One region of the Pseudomonas sp. GW821-FHT11G12 genome, then DNA from elsewhere that is predicted to be linked to it. Evidence: predicted binding sites of a transcription regulator. Region 1 holds the regulator's gene; each other region holds the start of a gene.
The links. The regulator FliA, encoded in region 1, starts transcription of late flagellar genes. The targets are predictions, from matches to a motif close to CTAAAGTTTNNNNNNNNNNNGCCGNTAA.
Positions count from the first base shown of each region.

Region 2: the regulator FliA is predicted to act here: its motif matches at 3,951-3,978, upstream of AC1RR7_RS09340 (methyl-accepting chemotaxis protein).
Region 3: the regulator FliA is predicted to act here: its motif matches at 3,507-3,534, upstream of AC1RR7_RS06345 (methyl-accepting chemotaxis protein).

Region 1 covers NZ_JBXARH010000012.1:105,812-112,910, reverse strand. Annotated here, with positions in the region: gene AC1RR7_RS27915 (chemotaxis protein CheA) at 1-827, opposite strand, end outside; gene AC1RR7_RS27910 (protein phosphatase CheZ) at 881-1,669, opposite strand; gene AC1RR7_RS27905 (chemotaxis response regulator CheY) at 1,687-2,058, opposite strand; gene fliA (RNA polymerase sigma factor FliA) at 2,226-2,966, opposite strand; gene fleN (flagellar synthesis regulator FleN) at 2,963-3,793, opposite strand; gene flhF (flagellar biosynthesis GTPase FlhF) at 3,907-5,247, opposite strand; gene flhA (flagellar biosynthesis protein FlhA) at 5,259-7,099, opposite strand, start outside.
Region 2 covers NZ_JBXARH010000002.1:355,417-362,515, forward strand. Annotated here, with positions in the region: gene AC1RR7_RS09325 (putative bifunctional diguanylate cyclase/phosphodiesterase) at 1-1,380, shown strand, start outside; gene AC1RR7_RS09330 (NorM family multidrug efflux MATE transporter) at 1,425-2,822, opposite strand; gene AC1RR7_RS09335 (LysR substrate-binding domain-containing protein) at 2,980-3,900, shown strand; gene AC1RR7_RS09340 (methyl-accepting chemotaxis protein) at 4,082-6,058, shown strand; gene AC1RR7_RS09345 (phosphocholine cytidylyltransferase family protein) at 6,073-6,786, opposite strand; gene AC1RR7_RS09350 (gamma-glutamyl-gamma-aminobutyrate hydrolase family protein) at 6,806-7,099, opposite strand, start outside.
Region 3 covers NZ_JBXARH010000001.1:1,425,928-1,433,026, reverse strand. Annotated here, with positions in the region: gene fapA (functional amyloid chaperone FapA) at 1-231, opposite strand, end outside; gene AC1RR7_RS06355 (AAA family ATPase) at 578-1,102, opposite strand; gene pnuC (nicotinamide riboside transporter PnuC) at 1,099-1,662, opposite strand; gene AC1RR7_RS06345 (methyl-accepting chemotaxis protein) at 1,745-3,379, opposite strand; gene AC1RR7_RS06340 (undecaprenyl-diphosphate phosphatase) at 3,684-4,514, shown strand; gene AC1RR7_RS06335 (DUF1294 domain-containing protein) at 4,511-4,939, shown strand; gene AC1RR7_RS06330 (MmcQ/YjbR family DNA-binding protein) at 4,942-5,301, opposite strand; gene AC1RR7_RS06325 (LysR substrate-binding domain-containing protein) at 5,298-6,206, opposite strand; gene AC1RR7_RS06320 (FMN-dependent NADH-azoreductase) at 6,334-6,945, shown strand.

The DNA.
Region 1 (7,099 bases):
GCCGCAGCCGCTGCCGGAGCAGCAGATGCAGGCACCGACGCAATCGCCGATTCCAGCGCATCGACGGCAAAGTTGCCCTTGCCGTGCAACTGATCGAGCAAGGCTTCGAATTCGTCGTCGGTGATGTCGGAGCTGTCGCCCGCCGCCGGAGCAGCCGGTGCAGCGGCTGTCGGTGCCACGGCGTCGGCCGCGAACTGGCCCTTGCCGTGCAACTGGTCGAGCAGCGACTCGAATTCGGCGTCGGTGATTTCATCACTGGCTGCCTCATCGGAAGCAGGCGCAGCGGCAGCCGCCGGGGCTTCAGCTTCGGCCTTGACGGCGTTCAGCGAGTCCAGCAACTGTTCAAATTCGTTATCGGTGATATCGCCCGAATCGCCTTCGACGACCAGTTCTTCGATCATCTCGGCAACAGGCGAAGCCGGGGCTTCATCCGCCGATTGCGGTTCAGCCAGACGCGCCAGGGCGGCCAGCAGTTCCGGGGTTGCGGCAGTAATCGGGCTGCGATCGCGGACTTCGCTGAACATGCTGTTCACCGCGTCCAGCGCTTCGAGCACCACGTCCATCAGTTCTGCATCTACGCGACGCTCACCCTTGCGCAGGATGTCGAACACGTTTTCGGCGATGTGACAGCACTCCACCAGCTCATTGAGCTGAAGGAAGCCGGCGCCCCCTTTTACAGTGTGGAAACCGCGAAAAATTGCGTTGAGCAGATCTGCGTCATCCGGACGGCTTTCCAGCTCGACCAGTTGTTCGGACAGTTGCTCAAGAATCTCGCCGGCCTCAACCAGGAAATCCTGAAGGATCTCTTCATCGGCGCCGAAGCTCATTAGGGGGTGCTCCTACAGGTCTAAAAACCCAAAAAACCTATAATTCCAAAACTCTAGAATCCAAGGCTGGATAACAAATCGTCCACATCGTCCTGACCGGACACAACGTCTTCTCGTTTATCGGCATGAATCTGCGGACCTTCACCCTGCGAGAGATGTTTTTGTGGATCTTTTTCAGCGAGCATCGCCGCACGGTCATGTTCGATGCCCGCAAAGCGGTCCACCTGACTGGCCATGAGCACGAGTTTGAGCAGATTGCTTTCGACTTCGGTGACCAACTGGGTCACGCGCTTGATCACCTGACCTGTGAGGTCCTGGTAATCCTGGGCCAGCAGAATGTCGTTGAGGTTGCTCGACACCGCGCGGTTGTCCGCGCTGCTGCGTGCCAGAAAACCGTCGACCCGACGCGCCAGCTCGCGGAACTCTTCAGCCCCGACTTCACGGCGCATGAAACGTCCCCAGTCGGCACTCAACGCCTGGGCTTCGTCAGCCAGGCCATTGACCACCGGCGTGGCGCTTTCCACCAGGTCCATGGTGCGGTTGGCCGCCGCTTCAGTCAGCTTGACCACATAGCCCAGACGCTCGGTCGCATCAGTGATCTGCGATACTTCCTCGGCCTGCGGCATATGCGGGTCGATCTGGAAGTTGACGATTGCACTGTGCAGTTCGCGCGTGAGCTTGCCCACTTCCTGGTACAGGCCACGGTCACGGGTCTGATTGAGCTCATGGATCAGTTGCACAGCGTCGCCGAACCTGCCTTTTTCAAGGCTTTCGACCAGTTCGACCGCGTGTTTTTTCAGAGTCGACTCGAAGTCGCCCTGTGAAGATTCGTTATGCTCCATAGCTCCCCCGCGCGTCATCAGCCGATGCGTTCGAAAATCTTCTCGATTTTTTCTTTCAGCGCCTGAGCCGTGAAAGGTTTGACCACGTAGCCGTTAACGCCGGCCTGGGCCGCTTCGATGATCTGCTCGCGCTTGGCTTCAGCGGTCACCATCAGCACTGGCAGGTGCTTGAGTTTTTCATCGGCGCGCACGTGACGCAGCAGGTCGATACCGGTCATGCCAGGCATGTTCCAGTCGGTCACCAGAAAGTCGATGCTGCCGCTGTTGAGCACCGGAATGGCAGTGGTGCCATCGTCGGCTTCAACGGTGTTGGTGAACCCAAGGTCACGCAACAGGTTCTTGATGATCCGCCGCATCGTTGAGAAGTCATCAACGATGAGGATTTTCATGTCTTTGTTCAATTCGACCTCCAAGCAGTCTTAAACGCGCCCAGCACCTGGACGCGCCATTTCAATCAATCCGGCAAAGCACTCGATGACTGTCTGGAGCACAACAGAGCAAGACCGGTGCCGTTCACCACCGCACCAGCCTCGTTCGCAGCGTCCCCACACTGCCTTCAGCGCGCTCGCCACTCCCCCAAACGCCCCCGCAAGCGGGCCGCGCACTGGCTGTGTAACTGGCTGACCCGCGATTCACTGACGCCAAGGACTTCACCGATTTCCTTGAGGTTCAGCTCTTCGTCGTAGTACAGCGCCAACACCAGTCGCTCACGCTCCGGCAAATTGGCAATCGCGTCCGCCAACGCAGCCTGGAAGCGCTCATCTTCCAGATCGCGCGACGGCTCAAGATGAGCACTTGCGCCATCCTCGTGCAGCCCTTCGTGTTCGCCGTCCTGCAACAGGTCGTCGAAACTGAACAGTCGGCTGCCCAGGGTGTCGTTCAAAATCCCGTAGTAATCGTCGAGACTCAATTGGAGTTCGGCCGCAACCTCGTGATCTTTAGCGTCACGGCCGGTTTTAGCTTCAATCGAGCGAATCGCGTCGCTGACCATACGGGTGTTGCGGTGAACCGAGCGCGGTGCCCAGTCCCCCTTGCGTACTTCATCGAGCATGGCGCCGCGGATCCGGATGCCCGCGTACGTTTCGAAACTGGCGCCTTTGCTGGCGTCGTATTTGGTCGAGACTTCGAGCAGGCCGATCATCCCGGCCTGGATCAGGTCTTCGACCTGCACACTGGCCGGCAATCGCGCCAGCAAGTGGTAAGCAATGCGTTTGACCAGTGGCGCGTAACGCTCGATCAGCTCGTACTGCGCGTCACGTGCCGACTTCTTGTAGAAATTCATACCGCTGGCGGTCATAGCACAGGTCCTGCCGTTTGCTGCACGAGGCGCTCGACGAAAAATTCGAGGTGGCCGCGCGGATTGGCGGGCAGCGGCCAGGTGTCGACCTTTTGCGCGATCGCCTTGAACGCCAGTGCGCACTTGGAACGCGGGAAGGCTTCATAGACCGCACGCTGCTTCTGCACCGCCTTGCGCACGCTTTCGTCGTAAGGCACCGCACCGACGTATTGTAGGGCGACGTCGAGGAAGCGATCCGTGACCTTGGTCAACTTGGCGAACAGATTGCGACCTTCCTGCGGGCTCTGGGCCATGTTGGCCAGGACGCGGAAGCGGTTCATGCCGTAATCGCGGTTGAGCAGTTTGATCAGCGCGTAGGCGTCGGTGATCGAGGTCGGCTCGTCGCAGACCACCAGCAACACTTCTTGCGCAGCGCGAACAAAACTGACTACCGAGTCACCAATACCCGCAGCGGTGTCGATCACCAGTACGTCGAGATTGTCGCCGATGTCGCTGAACGCCTGAATCAGACCGGCATGCTGGGCCGGGCTCAGGTGAACCATGCTCTGCGTGCCGGAAGCGGCCGGCACGATGCGGATCCCGCCGGGGCCTTGCAACAGCACGTCGCGCAGCTCGCAGCGGCCCTCGATCACATCGGCCAGGGTACGTTTGGGCGTGAGGCCCAGCAGAACGTCGACGTTCGCCAGACCCAGGTCGGCGTCCAGCAGCATGACCCGACGGCCAAGCTCTGCCAGCGCCAGGGACAAGTTCACTGACACGTTAGTCTTGCCGACGCCACCTTTGCCGCCGGTCACCGCGATCACCTGTACGGGATGCATGCTGCCCATGTTATTTCTTTACCTTGTCTTGCATAGACGGAGGCCACATTACTGGCTGCGCGTTCACAACCGGAACAATGCATGGCAGACCATCGATGTAGGTACAAAAACTGTTCATTACCTCAGCCAACCTGCTTGGTGGGACTGTGGTAGATATCAGCGAACATGTCAGCCATGGCTTCTTCGCTGGGTTCTTCCTGCATTTGCACACTGACGGCGCGGCTGACCAATTGATGACGGCGCGGCAGATGCAGATCATCCGGAATCCGTGGGCCGTCGGTCAGGTAGGCGACCGGCAGTTCATGACTGATCGCCAGGCTCAGCACTTCGCCAAGGCTGGCCGTCTCATCCAGTTTAGTCAGGATGCACCCGGCGAGCCCGCAACGCTTGTAACTGTGATAAGCGGCGGTTAGAACCTGTTTCTGGCTGGTGGTTGCCAGTACCAGATAATTTTTCGACCGAATGCCACGACCGGCCAGGCTTTCCAGCTGCATGCGCAGTGCCGGATCGCTGGCCTGCAGGCCGGCGGTATCGATCAGCACCACGCGTTTGCGCAGCAGTGGATCCAGCGCCTGCACCAGGGACTGGCCCGGGTCGACGTGGGTCACCGACACATTGAGGATCCGGCCCAGGGTTTTCAACTGTTCCTGAGCACCGATGCGGAAGCTGTCCATGCTCACCAGCGCAATGTTCTGCGCGCCGTACTTGAGCACGTAACGGGCGGCCAGTTTGGCCAGGGTGGTGGTCTTGCCCATGCCGGCAGGACCGACCATGGCAATGATCCCGCCCTCTTCCAGCGGCTCGACTTCCGGGGTGGCGATCATCCGCGCCAGGTGCGCCAGCAACATGCGCCAGGCCTGACGAGGTTCTTCGATATCGCTGGTCAGCACCAGCAGGTCGCGGGACAACGGGCCGGACAAGCCGATGCGTTGCAGACGACGATAAAGGTTCGCCTGAGCCGGACGGCTGCCTTGCAGCTGATTCCAGGCCAGAGTGCCGAGCTGCACTTCCATCAGCTCGCGCAGACTGTTGAGTTCGAAACGCATCGAATCCAGCGCACGCGGATCAACGCCAGCGGCAGCCGGCGCAGGTGCCGGAGCTGGACGCGCCGGAGCAGCGTAAGTCGGTTCTGTCAGAGGCTCGGCAGCCGTCAGCGGCAGGCCGGCGGTCAATGGCAGACCGGAGAACAACTGGCGATTGGTGTTGCCGTCGGCCTCACCACGCATGCTCAACTCGGCCTGGGCGGTGACGATGCGCGACTGGGTCTTGCGCAGCTCGTCTTCGAGTTCCATGTTCGGAACCCGTGGCGCCAGCGCCGACAATTTGTAATCCAGCGCCGCCGTCAGCTCGACGCCGCCGGCAATGCGGCGGTTGCCAATGATGGCGGCATCAGCGCCCAGCTCATCACGAACCAGCTTCATGGCCTGACGCATATCGGCGGCGAAAAAACGCTTAACTTGCATAAACCACTACCTCAGCCGTTGGGCCCTACTGTCGCAACGATGGTCACTTGCTTGTTGTCCGGAATTTCCTGGTAGGCCAGCACATGCAGTCCAGGGACTGCCAGGCGGCCAAAGCGCGAGAGCATCGCGCGAACCGGGCCTGCTACCAACAGGATCACCGGCTGACCTTGCATTTCCTGACGCTGCGCCGCTTCGATGAGCGAACGCTGCAGCTTCTCGGCCATGCTTGGCTCCAGCAGAACGCCCTCTTCCGAGCCTTGTCCTGCCTTCTGCAGACTATTGAGCAATATTTGTTCCAACCTTGGCTCCAGCGTGATAACTGGCAGCTCCGACTCAGTCCCTACAATGCTTTGGACGATGGCGCGAGAAACGCCGACCCGCACAGCGGCCACCAAAGCGGCGGTATCTTGACTCTTGGCGGCATTGTTGGCGATGGCTTCGGCAATGCTGCGGATGTCGCGCACCGGCACGTGTTCGGCCAGCAGTGCTTGCAGCACCTTGAGCAGTTGCGACAGCGACACCACACCCGGCACCAGCTCTTCCGCCAGTTTTGGCGAGCTCTTGGCCAGCAATTGCATGAGTTGCTGCACTTCTTCGTGGCCGATCAGCTCACTGGAGTGCTTGTACAGAATCTGGTTCAAGTGCGTGGCGACCACGGTACTGGCGTCCACTACGGTGTAACCGAGCGATTGTGCCTGGGCACGCTGGCTGACTTCGATCCACACCGCCTCCAGGCCGAAAGCCGGATCTTTGGCGGTAATACCATTGAGCGTGCCGTAGACCTGCCCCGGGTTGATCGCCAGTTCGCGATCCGGGTAGATCTCGGCTTCGGCCAGGATCACGCCCATCAGGGTCAGGCGATAGGCACTCGGCGCCAGGTCGAGGTTGTCGCGGATGTGCACGGTCGGCATCAGGAAGCCCAGATCCTGCGAGAGCTTCTTGCGCACGCCCTTGATCCGCGCCAGCAATTGCCCGCCCTGGTTGCGGTCCACCAGCGGAATCAGGCGATAACCGACTTCCAGGCCGATCATGTCGATTGGCGTCACGTCGTCCCAGCCCAGCTCCTTGGTTTCCATGGCGCGGGCCGGCGAAGGCAGCAGCTCCTGCTGACGCTGAACCTCTTGCAGCGCCTGCACCTTGGCGACGTTCTGCTTTTTCCAGAACAGGTACGCGCCACCAGCCGCCAGGGCCGCCATGCTCAGGAAGGAGAAGTGCGGCATGCCCGGCACCAGGCCCATGACCGCCATCAGACCGGCCGCCACCGCCAGCGCTTTCGGCGAGGCGAACATCTGGCGATTGATCTGCTTGCCCATGTCTTCCGAACCGGAAGCACGGGTCACCATGATTGCTGCCGCTGTAGATAACAACAGTGATGGCAATTGCGCCACTAAACCGTCACCGATGGTCAGCAGGGCGTAAACCTTGCCGGCGTCGGCGAAGGTCATGTTGTGCTGGAAGATACCGACGGCCATGCCGCCGATCAGGTTGATGAACAGAATCAGCAGGCCGGCGATGGCGTCACCGCGAACGAACTTGCTGGCACCGTCCATCGAACCGTAGAACTCAGCCTCTTGGGCGACTTCGGAACGACGGGCCTTGGCCTGGTTCTGGTCGATCAGACCGGCGTTGAGGTCGGCGTCGATTGCCATTTGTTTGCCGGGCATCGCATCGAGTGTGAAACGCGCGCTCACCTCGGAAATCCGCCCGGCACCCTTGGTGACCACGACGAAGTTGATGATCATCAAAATCGCGAAGACCACGATACCGACCACGTAGTTACCGCCGATCACCACCTCACCGAAGGCCTGGATCACCTTACCGGCAGCGGCGTGGCCGTCCTGACCGTGGAGCA
Region 2 (7,099 bases), on a different contig from region 1:
GATGCCGGCATGCTTCGCCGTTGCCTGCGCCATGTGCGCGAACGCGGCGTGCTGGAAAACACCCTGCAACGCCTGGCCGAACAGGATCCCTTGACCGGCATCGCCAACCGTCAGGGTTTCCAGACTCTGCTCACGGCTCGGCTGGCCGAAAACGACGGTCGCGGCCTGGCCCTCGGGCACCTCGATCTCGACAACTTTCGTCACGCCAACGACGCCCTCGGCCATCAGGCCGGCGACCGCCTGATCCTGCAAGTCGTCGCACGGCTGAAAAGCCAGCTGGAGGCCGGCGATCAACTGGCGCGCCTGGGCAGCGACGAATTCGCCTTGCTGATCGACACCCGCCGCGCCCCGCAACGGGCTGAATGGATGGCCGAACGCATCACCGAAGCCTTGGCCGAACCTTACTGGGTCGATGGCGAAAGCCTGCTGATCGGCTCCAGCCTCGGTATCGCCCATGCCCGCGCCCAGGGCGGCGCCGATCCGTTGATGTGGCACGCACACATCGCCATGCAACAGGCGAAGAGCACGCAAGGCTGCACCTTTCACATCTTCAACGAGCGGATCAACCGCAATGCGCGAAGCATAGCCGACCTCGAAAGCGAGCTGCGCCGGGCCTTGCGTCGCGATGAGCTGGAGCTGCATTACCAGCCGCGTCTGAACATGCAGGACGGCCAGATTGTCGGCCTCGAAGCGCTGGTGCGCTGGCGTCACAGTGAGCGCGGCCTGCTGCCGCCGAGCGAATTCGTGCCGCTGGCCGAGCAGAGCGGTCTGATCGTGCCGCTGGGTTACTGGGTGATTTCCCGGGCTCTGCGTGACATGCAGGCCTTGCGCGAACGCGGATTGCCGGCGCTGCACATGGCGATCAACCTGTCGTTCCGCCAGTTCCAGGACAGCCAGTTGCTGCCGACGCTCAGTCGTCTGATCGCCGAGCGCGGTGTCGAGGCGCAGTGGCTGGAATTCGAACTCACCGAAACCGCCGTGATGCGCCGCAGCGACCTGGTCAAACAGACCATGGACGCCCTTGGCCGCCTTGGCGTGCGCTTCTCGCTGGATGATTTCGGCACCGGATTCTCGTCTTTCGTGCACCTCAACAGCCTGCCGATCACCTTGCTGAAGATCGACAAGAGCTTCGTCGGCGGCATGGAACAGCGCGAAGAGAACCGCAAACTGGTGCACGCGATGATCAATCTCGCGCACAATCTGCACCTGGAAGTGGTGGCCGAAGGGGTGGAAACCCCGGAGCAGATGGAATTGCTGCGCGGGTTCGGCTGCGATCAGGTGCAGGGGTATCTGATCAGCAAGCCGTTGCCGCTGGCGGAGCTGGTTGAATACCTGACCTTCGATGCGAGTCAGCAGCCACCGCTGGAAATCGTGGTTTAACCACAGAACCCTGTGGGAGCAAGCCTGCTCCCACAGGGAAACACCTATTCAGGCTGGGCGACGGCGAACGGCTTCGAGGGTGCGGGCTCCAGACGAATCATCCGCTTCATCTTCCATTCGAACGCCAGCGTCAGGCTGATCGCCGCGCAGGCCAGCCCCAGCGCCAGTCCCCACCAGACGCCAGTTGGCCCCCAATGCAGATGGAACGCCATCAGCCACGCCGCCGGCGCGCCGATCAGCCAGTAGCAACCGAGTCCGACCAGAAACGTGGTTTTGGCATCCTTCAGCCCACGAATACAACCCATGGCAATGGTCTGCGTGCCGTCGAACAGCTCGAACCACGCCGCCACCGCCAGCAGGCTCACGGCCAGCCGAATCACCTCGGCAAACGCCGGGTCGTTATGGTCGAGGAACAAACCGACCAACTGGTTCGGCAACAGCCAGAACACCATCGCAAACCCCAGCATCACCACTGCACCGAAGACGATTCCGACTCGCCCGGACATTCGCGCATCGTTCAATTGCCCGGCGCCGTAATGCTGGCCGACGCGCATGGTGATCGCGTAGGACATTCCCGCCGGCACCATGAACGCCACCGAGACGATTTGCAGGGCAATCTGGTGCGCCGCCAGTTGGGTGCTGCCCATGGTGCCCATGCACAGCGCCGCGAAGGCGAACAGCCCGACTTCCACCGCGTAGGTGCCGCCAATCGGCAGGCCCAGGCGCCACAATTCTTTCAGGTACTGCCGGTTCGGCCGCGACAGGCCCTCGCGTAGCGGGTAAGCGTCGTAGGCCGGATGCCGACGGATATGCCACGCCAGCCCCAGCGCCATGCAGTTGGCCACAATCGCGGTAACCAGACCGATCCCCGTCAGCCCCAGTTTCGGCAGGCCGAACATGCCGGTGATCAACGCGTAATTGAGCAGGAAGTTGGCCACGGTGCCGGCGAGGCTGATGACCATCACCGGCGTCGCCCGGCCGATGGCGCTGGTGAAACCGCGCAGGGCCATGAAACTCAGGTAGCCGGGCAGGGCAAACGGCAGCGCGATCAGAAACTGTCCGGCCGCGTTGACGTTGGTCTCGGTCTGGCCGAACAGCAACAGCACCGGTTTCAGATTCCACAGCAGCAGCCCGGCACCGAGCGCCATCAGCCACGCCAGCCACAACCCGGCCTGGGTCAGCTTGGCGGCGCCAATGATGTCGCCGGCGCCCTGACGGATTGCCACCAGGGTGCCGACCGCCGCGATCACGCCGATGCAGAAGATCGACACGAACGAATAGCTCGCGGCGCCCAGACCGCCACCGGCCAGCGCTTCGGGGCTGAGGCGGGCCATCATCAGGGTGTCGGTCAGCACCATCAGCATGTGTGCCAACTGCGAGGCAATCAACGGCCCCGCCAGCCGCAGGATGGCCCAGAGTTCGGTACGCACAGGACGCTGCATGGTGTTCACATCCGTATAAAGAGGGAGCAAGAGACCGTCGATTCTCAGGGTTTGGCGCGGCTTGCACAAAGGGATAAAAAGGATGGGTGGCATGATTAAAACTCATCCAGGAGCAATTCTGCTAAGTTGGCGCAATCCCGCCATTGGAGCGCTGTACATGTCCCGTCGCCTTCCACCCTTGTATGCCCTGCGCGCATTCGAAGCGGCGGCACGCCACAGTTCGTTCACTCGCGCTGCCGAAGAACTGTCGATCACTCAGAGTGCGGTCAGCCGGCATATCCGCACGCTCGAAGAGCACTTCGCCTGTCGGCTGTTCCATCGCAGCGGACGCAATTTGCAACTGACCGAATCGGCGCGCTTGCTGCTGCCGGGCATCCGCGAGGGGTTCGCCGCGCTGGAGCGAGCCTGCAATACCTTACGCGCCGAAGATGACATCCTGCGCATGAAGGCCCCGTCGACCCTGACCATGCGCTGGTTGCTGGCGCGGCTCAGTCGCTTCCGCCATTTGCAGCCGGGCAATGAAGTGCAACTGACCAGTGCCTGGATGGACGTGGATTCGGTGGACTTCAACAACGAACCTTTCGATTGCGCGGTGCTGCTGAGCGACGGGCATTTTCCGCCGGACTGGGAGGCCAGCCTGCTGTTCCCGGAAGAGCTGATTCCGGTCGGCGCCCCGAGTCTTTTGCACGACCAGCCCTGGGATGTGATGCGACTGGCCAGCGCCGAATTGCTGCACCCGACGCCGGATCGCCGCGACTGGCGCAGTTGGCTGGAGCACATGGGACTGTCGGATCAGGTATCGCTCAAGGGCGGGCAAGTGTTCGATACCCTGGAACTGGGGATGATCGCGGCGGCCCGGGGGTATGGCGTGTCGATGGGCGATTTGCTGATGGTGGCCGAAGATGTCGCGCAAGGGCGTTTGAGTCTGCCGTGGCCGACGGCGGTTGCCAGCGGGCTGAATTATTACCTGGTGTGGCCAAAGACCCGTCCGGGAGGTGAACGTTTGCGCCGGCTCAGCGACTTCCTGCAAGGCGAAGTCCACGCCATGGTGCTGCCGCCGGTCACGCGCTTGAGCTGAAACGTTCGAGCCGCCACAATGCCGGCCTTCGGCCATAACCCCGCTGAGTACTCAAGTATTCGGTTTTACCGCCGAATACGTGCAAGTGGGACCGTCGTGCCGGTTCCAGGCTTCACCCCCATTATTAGAATTTTCCGAGCCGCGATCAGGGAGGATCCGCAGACTCGGCCAGGAGCTGTCCATGTCTCAACCTCGCGCCCGGATCGCCTCGCAGCTGGGCCTCGCGCTCGCCGTGATACTGGCGGTTGTCATCAGTGGCAGTACGGTGTTCGCCCTGCGTTCGCTGGACACCGCCAACCTCGCCACCCGTGAAGAACACCTGGCCAGCGAGGCACGTCTGCTCGCCGACCAGTTGAGCACCTTCCACGGCACGCTGCGTGAAAGCACCCAGCGCCTGAGCGGGTTGTTCGAGAAGCGCTTCAGCGCTGGCCTGAGCATTCACCCGAGCGAGCCGGTCAGTGTGGCGGGCACCCAGACCCCGGGCCTGCACCTGGGCAGCGAAGTGTTGAACAACAACTTCAAGGAAGTCGACGAGTTCAAGCAGATGACGGCGGGCGTTGCCACGCTGTTCGTGCGCAGCGGCGAAGACTTCGTGCGGGTCAGCACCTCGCTGACCAAACAGGATGGCACCCGCGCCATCGGCACCTTGCTCGATCACGCTCACCCGGCCTACGCAAAGTTGATGGCGGGCCAGGGCTACGTCGGCCGTGCGCTGCTGTTTGATCGCTCCTACATGACTCAGTACACCCCGGTGCGTGACAGCAGCGGCAAGGTGATCGCGGTATTGTTCGTCGGCTTCGATTACACCGACGCGCAAAACGCCCAGTTCGACAACCTCAAGCGTTTCCGCATCGGCCAGAGCGGCTCCCTGGCGCTGCTGGACGAACAGAATAAATGGCTGGTTGCGCCAGCGGGCGTGCAGGCGCCGGATCAAGCGGTGCCGGTGGTCAACGGTCTGGCGAAGACGCCGGGCAAGGGCCGGTTCTGGAGCGACAAGTCCGAAGACTTCTACAGCATCGCCGTACCGTTCGAGGGTGGACCATGGTCTGTGGTGGCGAGCATGCCGAAATCCGAGATCCGCGAAGTGACCTGGAGCGTTGGCATCCAGTTGGCCATCGGCAGCCTGCTGGCGATGCTGATTGCGGTCGGTTCGGCGGTGTGGCTGCTGCGCAGCAAACTGCAACCACTGGGTGATCTGGTGCGTCAGGCGGAAGCCCTGGGTGCCGGCGATCTGAGCGTGCGCCTGAACGTTTCGAGCAACGATGAAATCGGTCAGTTGGCCCGTGCCTTCAACCAGATGAGCCAGGCGCTGTCGACCATGGTCGAGCACATCCGCCGCGCTTCGGAAGAGGTCAACAGCCGTGCGCAGGCGCTGTCCGGTTTGTCCGGCGGCGCGTATGAAGGCATGGAGCAGCAGTCCGGCGAGATCACCAGCATGGCGGGTGCGGTTGAAGAGTTCTCCGCCACCTCGCTGAACATTGCCGACAACATGGGCAACACCCAGCGTCTGGCCCAGGAAAATGCCCAGCAGACCCAGATCGGTCGCAGCTCCATGGAAGAAGCGTCGTCCTCGCTGGAACAGATTGCCGGTGCGCTGAACACCACGGCGACTGTAATCAACACGCTCGGTCAGCGCTCCCAGGAAATCGGCGGCATCGTCAGCGTGATCACCTCGATTGCCGAACAGACCAACCTGCTGGCACTCAACGCTGCGATTGAAGCGGCCCGTGCCGGTGAACAGGGTCGCGGCTTTGCTGTGGTGGCTGACGAAGTGCGCAATCTGGCGTCGCGCACGCGTCAGGCGACGGACGAAATCTCCGGGATGATCCACAGCATTCAGCAGGAAACCGGCAACGCCATCAGCACCATGGAGCAGGGCAACGTGCTGATGCAGGAAGGCCTGTCGCGCAATGCCAACGTCGCGTCGGCGCTGGCGCGGATCGATGAGCAGAGTCGTTCGGCGGGTCAGCAGTTCGCGGCGATCACCACCGCGACTCAGGAGCAGAGCAGCACCGCGACGTTGTTGAGCAGCAATCTGCAGAGCATCGCGATGGCCAACAGCGAGCAGCGCGAGGTGGTGTCGAACCTGGCCATTACGGCGAAGGAGCTGGAAAGCCTGGCGGCCGACCTGCGCCAAGAGGTCGACCGCTTCCGCTGAGAGGGCGTATCCGCTTACTGGTACGCGCAGAGGTCTTCGCTGGAGTCGACCTCTCCCCATTCTCCCGTGTAAGCAACGGCTTCGACGGGAACCCGGCCAGCATCGATGACGCGCTGCAGCGTGTTGGTCATGTGCATCTTGTCGCGTTGTTCCGGGGTCAGTTCGGCTCGTAGCCGAACGACCTCTGCCCAGCCCTCGGGGGTGAAGCGCAGCAGTCCCATGTATTGGCCCTGAACTTCGTCCACCGATTGCGGCTTGTTGCCGATTTCCGCCAGCGTGCCGGCGTCGGTCAGGCGGAACGTTTCGGCATCCAGTAACGGGTCGCCGAAACGTTGCGTCCACAGTTCCAGCCAGTTGGGGTCATAGGTCACCGCCAGTGATGCCGTGTTGGCCATCAACGACTGAACGGCCGCCGGGCTGTAGAAAATATCGGAATAACTCACGAGGCACGGCTGCCCCTGCAGCCACGATTCGGCGCAGGCCAGTGACGACACCATGTTGGTGTCCGCCCAGCGCGGGTTGTGAAACTCGATCAGGCCACGGTCGGCCAGCAACTCACGCTTATAGCCGGTGACCACGGCGATTTCACTGATACCGGCCGCGCGCAGGGACTCCAACTGCCATTCGAGCAGGGGTTTGCCCCGCAACTCGACCAGGCACTTGGGCCGCTCATCCGTGAGGCTTTTCATGCGACTGCCACGTCCGGCAGCCAGAATAATGGCTTTCACAACACGTCTATCCCGTGGGTTATTGAGAGGAGTGGGGTTCGCCGAACAACTGCCGGATTCGCTGAAGATCGTGGAAGGCAAAATCCGCTTCACGTTCCGGGTGCCACATCCAGCCTTCCCACGGCAGCTGGAGGTGGCGGATGGCTTCGATTTCCCCGTCTTCGCTGCGCGCCATGACTTCAAACCCCTGCGGGCAACTGGCAAGAGCGAGGCCGTGATAGCTGTTCACTTCGGCGACGATCCGGCCGGACAACTGATGCCGGGTTCGCACATGACCGGTGACCGGTTTCAGCCCGCCGCCGGACCAGTGCGC
Region 3 (7,099 bases), on a different contig from region 1:
ACTGAGTTCGGTGCTGGTCATTGCCTGGTCGATACGACCCGAAGGGTTGGCATTCACGGTGGTCGGGTAAGGGTCTTTGCCGGGAGCGCTGCGTCCGATGGGGATGGGCTGGACGTCGCGATTGAGCACGATCACGCCATTGCCTTCGGCCTGAACGTTGAAACTGAGGAAAGTGCTGGCAGCTGATCCGATCAGCAGAAGGCAAGTGAAGGCTTTATTGAAATTTCCCACGGCGGCAATTCCTTCTTCAGTGGGCTGGGCCTGGTCAGCGTTGTGAAGGAGAGAGCGAAAGCTGTGCCGCTTTTTAAATATTCAAGGATCTCAATGGGTTGGATGGATGGCGTGCAGCCTTGATACAAAAGCTGTTTCACGATTGAAACAACCCCCTGTCGGTGCAGGTGGCTATAGTCGTTGCAAAGCTCTGGAACAAGGGTTTGCGAGCATGTGTTTCACAGGCGTAACAAGTCGGGTGACAAAGCGATGAAGGCCGTTGAGACGGGCACTTTGCACCCGAGGGAGTGTTTCAGGATCGGACACTTTAGCCCCAAAGCAGGGGAAACCGACCCGGGAAACGGGGTCAGCCTTGCAGCAGGTTTCGCACGGCGTCGAAAGCTTGGATCTGCCGTGCGGCCCAGTCGCCCTGAATGATCCGGACCGGTTGGCGATGCTGCTCCAGCCAGGCCTTTGTGGCGTTGTAGAACGCCAGTCGTTCACTCAGTTGCGGCTGGCAGCGTTGGCCATCGTCAGTCCAGTCGATCTGCTCCGGGGAGAGCAACAGGTGCAGGTCGTAATGGCGGGCCAAAAGCTCCGTTTCCAGCCAGGCCGGGCAGTCACCGAACAGCGTCTGGCTCCACAACATGTTGCTCAACAGGTGCGTGTCGAGGATCAGCAGCGGCGGTTGTTGCGCTCGTGCGTCGTCTTCCCATTGCAACTGGCCGCGAGCGATCTCGGGGATATCGGCGAGGCAGGTGTCCCGTGGGTTCTGCTCGATGAACCAGCGCACGTACTCGTCCACCCGCAGGCCGCCGAACTGTTGCTGAAGACCGGCCGCCAGCCAGCTCTTGCCGCTGGACTCCGGCCCGGTGAGGACGACGACTTTCATGTGCGCAACGCCGGATCGGCGCGCCATTCCCGCCAGCCCAGCACCGCGATCAGGGTGAACAAGGCGTACAACGCTGCGGTGAGGTAAAGCGCCTTATAAAGGAACAGGCCGACGAAGATCACATCCAGCACGAACCACAATGCCCAGCATTGCAGGCGCTTGTGAGCCATCCAGAATTGCGCGACGAGGCTGAAACCGGTCAGTGCGGCGTCGAGCCAGGGTTGCGCGGCATCGGTCCAGTGCGCCATGGCGGCGCCCAGCAGCAGACTGCCGACGCTGCCGATGGCCAGCCCTTTGAGGATTGAAGGCGTGTCGAGCCGGCTGACCTGACGGCCGTCATGCATCGTCCCGGCCCGGGTCCATTGCCACCAGCCGTAGACTTGCAGGGCGGCGTAAACCACCTGCAGCAACATGTCCGAATACAGCTTCACCTCGAAGAAGACCCAACTGTAGAGCAGCACCATGACCAGCCCGATCGGCCAGCACCAGGGATTCTGTTTGACCGTCAGCCAGACGGCGATCACACCGAGGGCGGCGGCAAACAGTTCGAGCCCGGACATGCAAGATCCTTGGAGGGAGTAAAAGAGGGGGCGGATTGTACCCAAAAACCTGTGGGAGTGAGCCTCCCACAGGGCAACAACGTCAGACGCGGAACTGGCGCAGCAATCCGTTCAACTGCTCGCTCAACTGGCCCAGCCGCACACTGGCGGCACTCGACTGCTCAGCGGCCATTGCGGTGCTGTGGGACAGGCCGGCGGCCTGGGTGACGTTCTGGTTGATGTCCTCGACCACGTGCGCCTGTTGCAGGGTCGCACTAGCGATCGAAGCGTTCAGGCCGTTGAGGTTGCGCAGCGCCTGGCCGATGGCATTCAGGCTCGCACCGGCCAGTCCGGCCTGCTCGATGGTCAGTTGTGAAGCCTTGCTGCTGTCACCGATCACTTTCACGGCGGCTTCGGAATGGTTTTGCAGACGCTCGATCATCGACTGGATTTCCGCCGTGGAGTTCTGCGTGCGTTGCGCCAGCAGGCGGACCTCATCGGCCACCACCGCAAAACCACGCCCCTGTTCGCCGGCACGGGCGGCTTCGATGGCGGCATTGAGCGCCAGCAGGTTGGTCTGTTCGGCAATCGAGCGGATTACCTCCAGAACGCTGCCGATCTGCGTGCTTTCGGTCGCCAAAGTACGAATGACTTCGACCGCCTGATCGATGGTGCCGGACAGTTTGTCGATCTGTTGCAGGCTGCCGTCGATGTTGATCTGGCCCTGTTGCGCCTGCGCCTCGGCATCACGCATTTCGTTGGCGGCATGCTCGGCGTTCTTCGCCACATCCTGCACGCCGTAAGTGACTTCGTTGATGGCGGTCGCCACCAGTTCCATCTGCTGCGACTGTTGCTGGCTGCGCTGCTGGGCCTGACTTGCGTCATTGCCCAGTTCAGTGGAGGACTGGCCCAGCGCACTGGCCGACACCTGCAAATCGCCGATCACCCGGCGCAGCTTGGCGGTGAAGGCATTGAAGTGATGCGCCAACTGCGTGACTTCGTCCTGACCGTGGATGTCGAGGCTGCGGGTCAGGTCGCTTTCGCCGCTGGCGATGTTGGCCATGGCGTTCACGGTTTCCTGCAACGGGCGGACGATGCTGCGGGCAATCAGGATCACCAGCACGCCCATGATCAGTGCGATCACCAGGCCGACGACGGAAGCCTTGATGACCTGGCCCTGAAACTCGGCCTGTACATCGTCGACGTACACGCCGGAACCCAGTACCCAGCCCCATGGCTCGAACAGTTTCACGTAGGAGGTCTTGGCCACCGGTTCACTGGCACCGGGTTTCGGCCAACGGTAGTCGACCATGCCGGCGCCCTTGGATTTGGCGATGGCAACCATTTCGTTGAACACCGCAAAACCGTCCGGATCGCGGATCGCCGAGAGGTTCTGGCCTTCAAGCTTGGGATTGGTCGGGTGCATGACCATCACGGGCGTGAGGTCGTTGATCCAGAAGTAATCGTTCTGGTCGTAGCGCAGGCCGCGAATCGCGGTCAGTGCCTGCTTCTGGGCGGCGTCGCGGGTCAGGGTTCCGGCCGCTTCCAGGCCCTGGTAATAGGTCAGCAAACCGCTGGCGGTCTGCACCACATGCTGGGTTTTCTGGGCCTTGGCGTGATACAGGTCATCGTGGATCTGCTTGAGCATCAACAGGCCCAGGGTCAGCAGCATGACCACCGCCACAATCAAGATGAGCCACAAGCGTCGGCTGATCGACACACTGCGCAAGCTGTTCATAACGCTGTCACTCCGATTTCTTTTTCTTGTAATAAATCACCGCCAGCATCCAACCACGTTTCCATGGCCGGGCATACGCGACCCAAGTCGTAGAACGCGGCAGCGCTATTACGGCTTGTCTGATAGGATTTCGGCCCCGCGCGTGAAAACCTGAACCCAAGTTGCCATTTCACGGAATTTTGACTGTTTCGTGTGGATCCTTTGCGCGCGGAATCGGTACAGCAACAAACAGCTACGCTGAACGCAGTGAACGTAAAAAAATACTATCGGGGCATGCCGCTGAGCATCGCTCTTTGGGGGATTGATGGATCTTTGGACCGCCTTGCAGGCACTGATTCTTGGAGTTGTAGAAGGGCTGACGGAGTTTTTGCCCATTTCCAGTACCGGACACCAGATCATTGTCGCCGACCTGCTGAACTTCGGTGGCGAACGCGCCATGGCGTTCAACATCATCATCCAGCTCGGCGCGATTCTCGCGGTGGTCTGGGAGTTTCGCCGCAAGATTCTCGACGTGGTCATCGGTTTGCCGACTCAGCCGAGTGCGCGACGCTTTACCGCCAACCTGCTGATCGCCTTCCTGCCCGCCGTGGTGCTGGGCGTGATCTTTGCCGATCTGATTCACAAGTACCTGTTCAACCCGGTCACCGTGGCGACGGCGCTGGTGGTGGGCGGCATCATCATGTTGTGGGCCGAGCGTCGGCAGCATGAAGTGCACGCCGAAACCGTGGACGAGATCACCTGGAAAGATGCACTGAAGGTCGGCTTTGCCCAATGCCTGGCGATGATCCCGGGCACCTCGCGCTCCGGCTCGACCATCATCGGCGGCCTGTTGTTCGGCCTGTCACGCAAGACCGCCACCGAGTTCTCGTTTTTCCTGGCGATGCCGACCATGGTCGGTGCGGCCGTGTACTCGGGCTACAAGTACCGCCAGCTGTTCGTGCCGGCGGACTTCCCGGTGTTTGCCATCGGTTTTGTCACGGCGTTCGTTTTCGCCATGATCGCTGTTCGCGGCTTGCTGAAGTTCATCGCCAGCCACAGCTACGCGGCATTCGCCTGGTACCGGATCGTTTTCGGCCTGTTGATTCTGGCGACCTGGCAATTCGGCTGGGTGGACTGGGCGGCGGCCAAGGCATGAGTGATTCCCGCGCACGCCGTCCGGATCGCGGCCCGTCCGGCGGCAACATTCAGCATCTGAAGTTGAAGCTGGTGGTGTTGCTGATCGTCTGCGCATTGCCAATGTTCGGCTCGCTGTCGATGTGGCTGCGCGGAATTTCACTGGTACCGCTGACGGCCTACGGAATTGTCAGCGTGCTGGCGTTTTTCCTGTACTGGGCCGACAAGCGCAAGGCCCGCGCCGAGGCCTGGCGCACCCCGGAGAACGTCCTGCACGCCGTGGAACTGGCGGGCGGCTGGCCGGGTGCGTTGATCGCCCAGCAAGTATTCCGGCACAAGACGCGCAAGGTGTCGTTTCAGATTCTGTTCTGGGTGATTGTCGCGCTGCACCAGGTGTTCTGGATCGATCAGTTGTTCCTCGGCTCGAACCTGTTGGCGCTGGGTTAGGGCTACAGCAGCAAACCCACCTGGGTTTTCTTCGGCAGCTTGCTCACCACCAACTGGTGGGAACGTTGCAGCAACCCTCGCAGTTCCTCGGCGCCCAAAGGGTAGGGCGGGTGCATGATGATCCACTGCGCCCGTGCCAGATACGGCGCCGGGTGAATGCCCGGCCGGTCGCAATGACCGAGAAACAGATCCTTGTCGACCTTGAACGCCAGCGACTCACCGCGCAGCCCCTGCAGGGCGAACATCTTGTTACCGGCAATCGAAAACACCCGCACGCCGCCCCATTTGTAGTCTTCTTGAGCGCCGGGCAATGCCAGGCAAAAATCCGCGACGTCCGCTTCGCTCAACTTTCCTTGTTTCATAACAATCGCTCTCCACAGGCATTAAACGACTCAACCAGATGATCGATCCAGGCACGCACCGCCGGCATCACTCCTCGCCGGTGCGGATACACCGCTTGCAACCAGCCGCCGGGCAATGACCATTCCGGCAGCAACTGCACCAGCGTGCCGTTGTTCAGTTCCGCTTCGCAATACATCATCGGCAGCAGGGTGAAACCCTGGCCGGCCAGCACGCAGGCCTTGCGCACGATAAAATCGTCGATCCCCAGCCGGGCCTCCAGCGCCAGATCGCAACTCTTGCCGTGCTGATCGAGCAGGCGCACATGCACCATGCGATCGGCTTCCAGTGCGCCCAGCACCGGCAGGTTTTTCAGATCCTGCGGGTGATTGATTTCCAGACCCTCTATAAAAGATGGGCTTGCCACGACCACCATTTGCGCCTGGCGCAAACGGCGGGTGACCAGCATCGGCTCTTCGGTGCCGTGCTCGCGCACGCGCAGGGCCACGTCGATGCCTTCGGTGATCAGATCGACCCGGCGATTGATCAGGGTGACTTCCAGTTGCACCTGCGGGTACTTGCCCAGGAAGTTGCTGATCACCATCGGCAGCATTTCATGGGCAAGCCCCGTCGGGCTCGAAACCCGCAGACGTCCACGGGGCTCGCTGGACATACTGGCCACCGTCTCATCAGCCATTTCCGCTTCCAGCAGCATCGCCTGACAATGACGCAAATAGCGCTCGCCAACCGCAGTCAGCTTCAGTTGGCGGGTGGTGCGTTGCAGCAAGCGCGCGCCGAGGCGTTCTTCCAGTTCGGCGATCCGCCGCGAGAGTCGCGACTTGGGAATGCCCAGCAAACGGCCGGCAGCGGCAAATCCGCCGGCCTCGACCACTTTGGCAAAATAGTAGAGATCGTTGAGGTCTTGCATGGGGAAATCCGACTGTTCTATCAGTGGGACAAACTATCGCATTGTTGCCGTCTAATCAGCTATTGGTTTCGTAGGTAGGATTGTCTCCATTCCGTCGCCACCGGCGATTCTTTCCAGGAGATTCCAAATGAAACTGCTGCACATCGATTCGAGCATTCTGGGCGACAACTCCGCTTCCCGTCAGCTGAGCACCGAAGTCGTCAAAGCCTGGCAAGCCGCTGAGCCAGCTGCTGTCGTGACCTATCGCGACCTGGCTGCAGACGCCATCAGCCACTTTTCGTCGACCACTCTGGTCGCCGCCGGCACCACCGCTGAACTGCGCAACGCCGCACAACAGCACGAAGCCGAGCTGAGCGCCACCACCCTGGCCGAATTCATCGCCGCTGACGCCATCGTCGTTGCCGCGCCGATGTACAACTTCACCGTTCCAACCCAGCTCAAGGCCTGGATCGACCGCATCGCCGTCGCCGGCCAGACCTTCCGCTACACCGAAGCCGGCCCTGAAGGCCTGTGCGGTGGCAAGAAAGTCGTGATCGTCTCCACCTCGGGCGGCATTCACGCCGGTCAGGCTTCGGGCGTTGCTCACGAAGACTACCTGAAACTGGTGTTCGGCTTCCTCGGCATCACCGACATCGAAATCGTCCGTGCCGAAGGCCTGGCCTACGGCGAAGAAGTTCGCAACAATGCCATGAGCGCGGCTCACACCCGTATCAGCGAGCAACTGTTCGCCGCTGCGTAAGGCTTGCGTAAAGAACAGCTCTCGTTCAGGCAATACCCAAAAAACTCTGTATTCTGGTTCTGCAAGGGCCAGATACGGAGTTTTTTGTTTCCGACTGTTACATAATCTGGCCCGGGTTATGCAGTCTGATGATCAACGTCTGAGTGCAACGCCG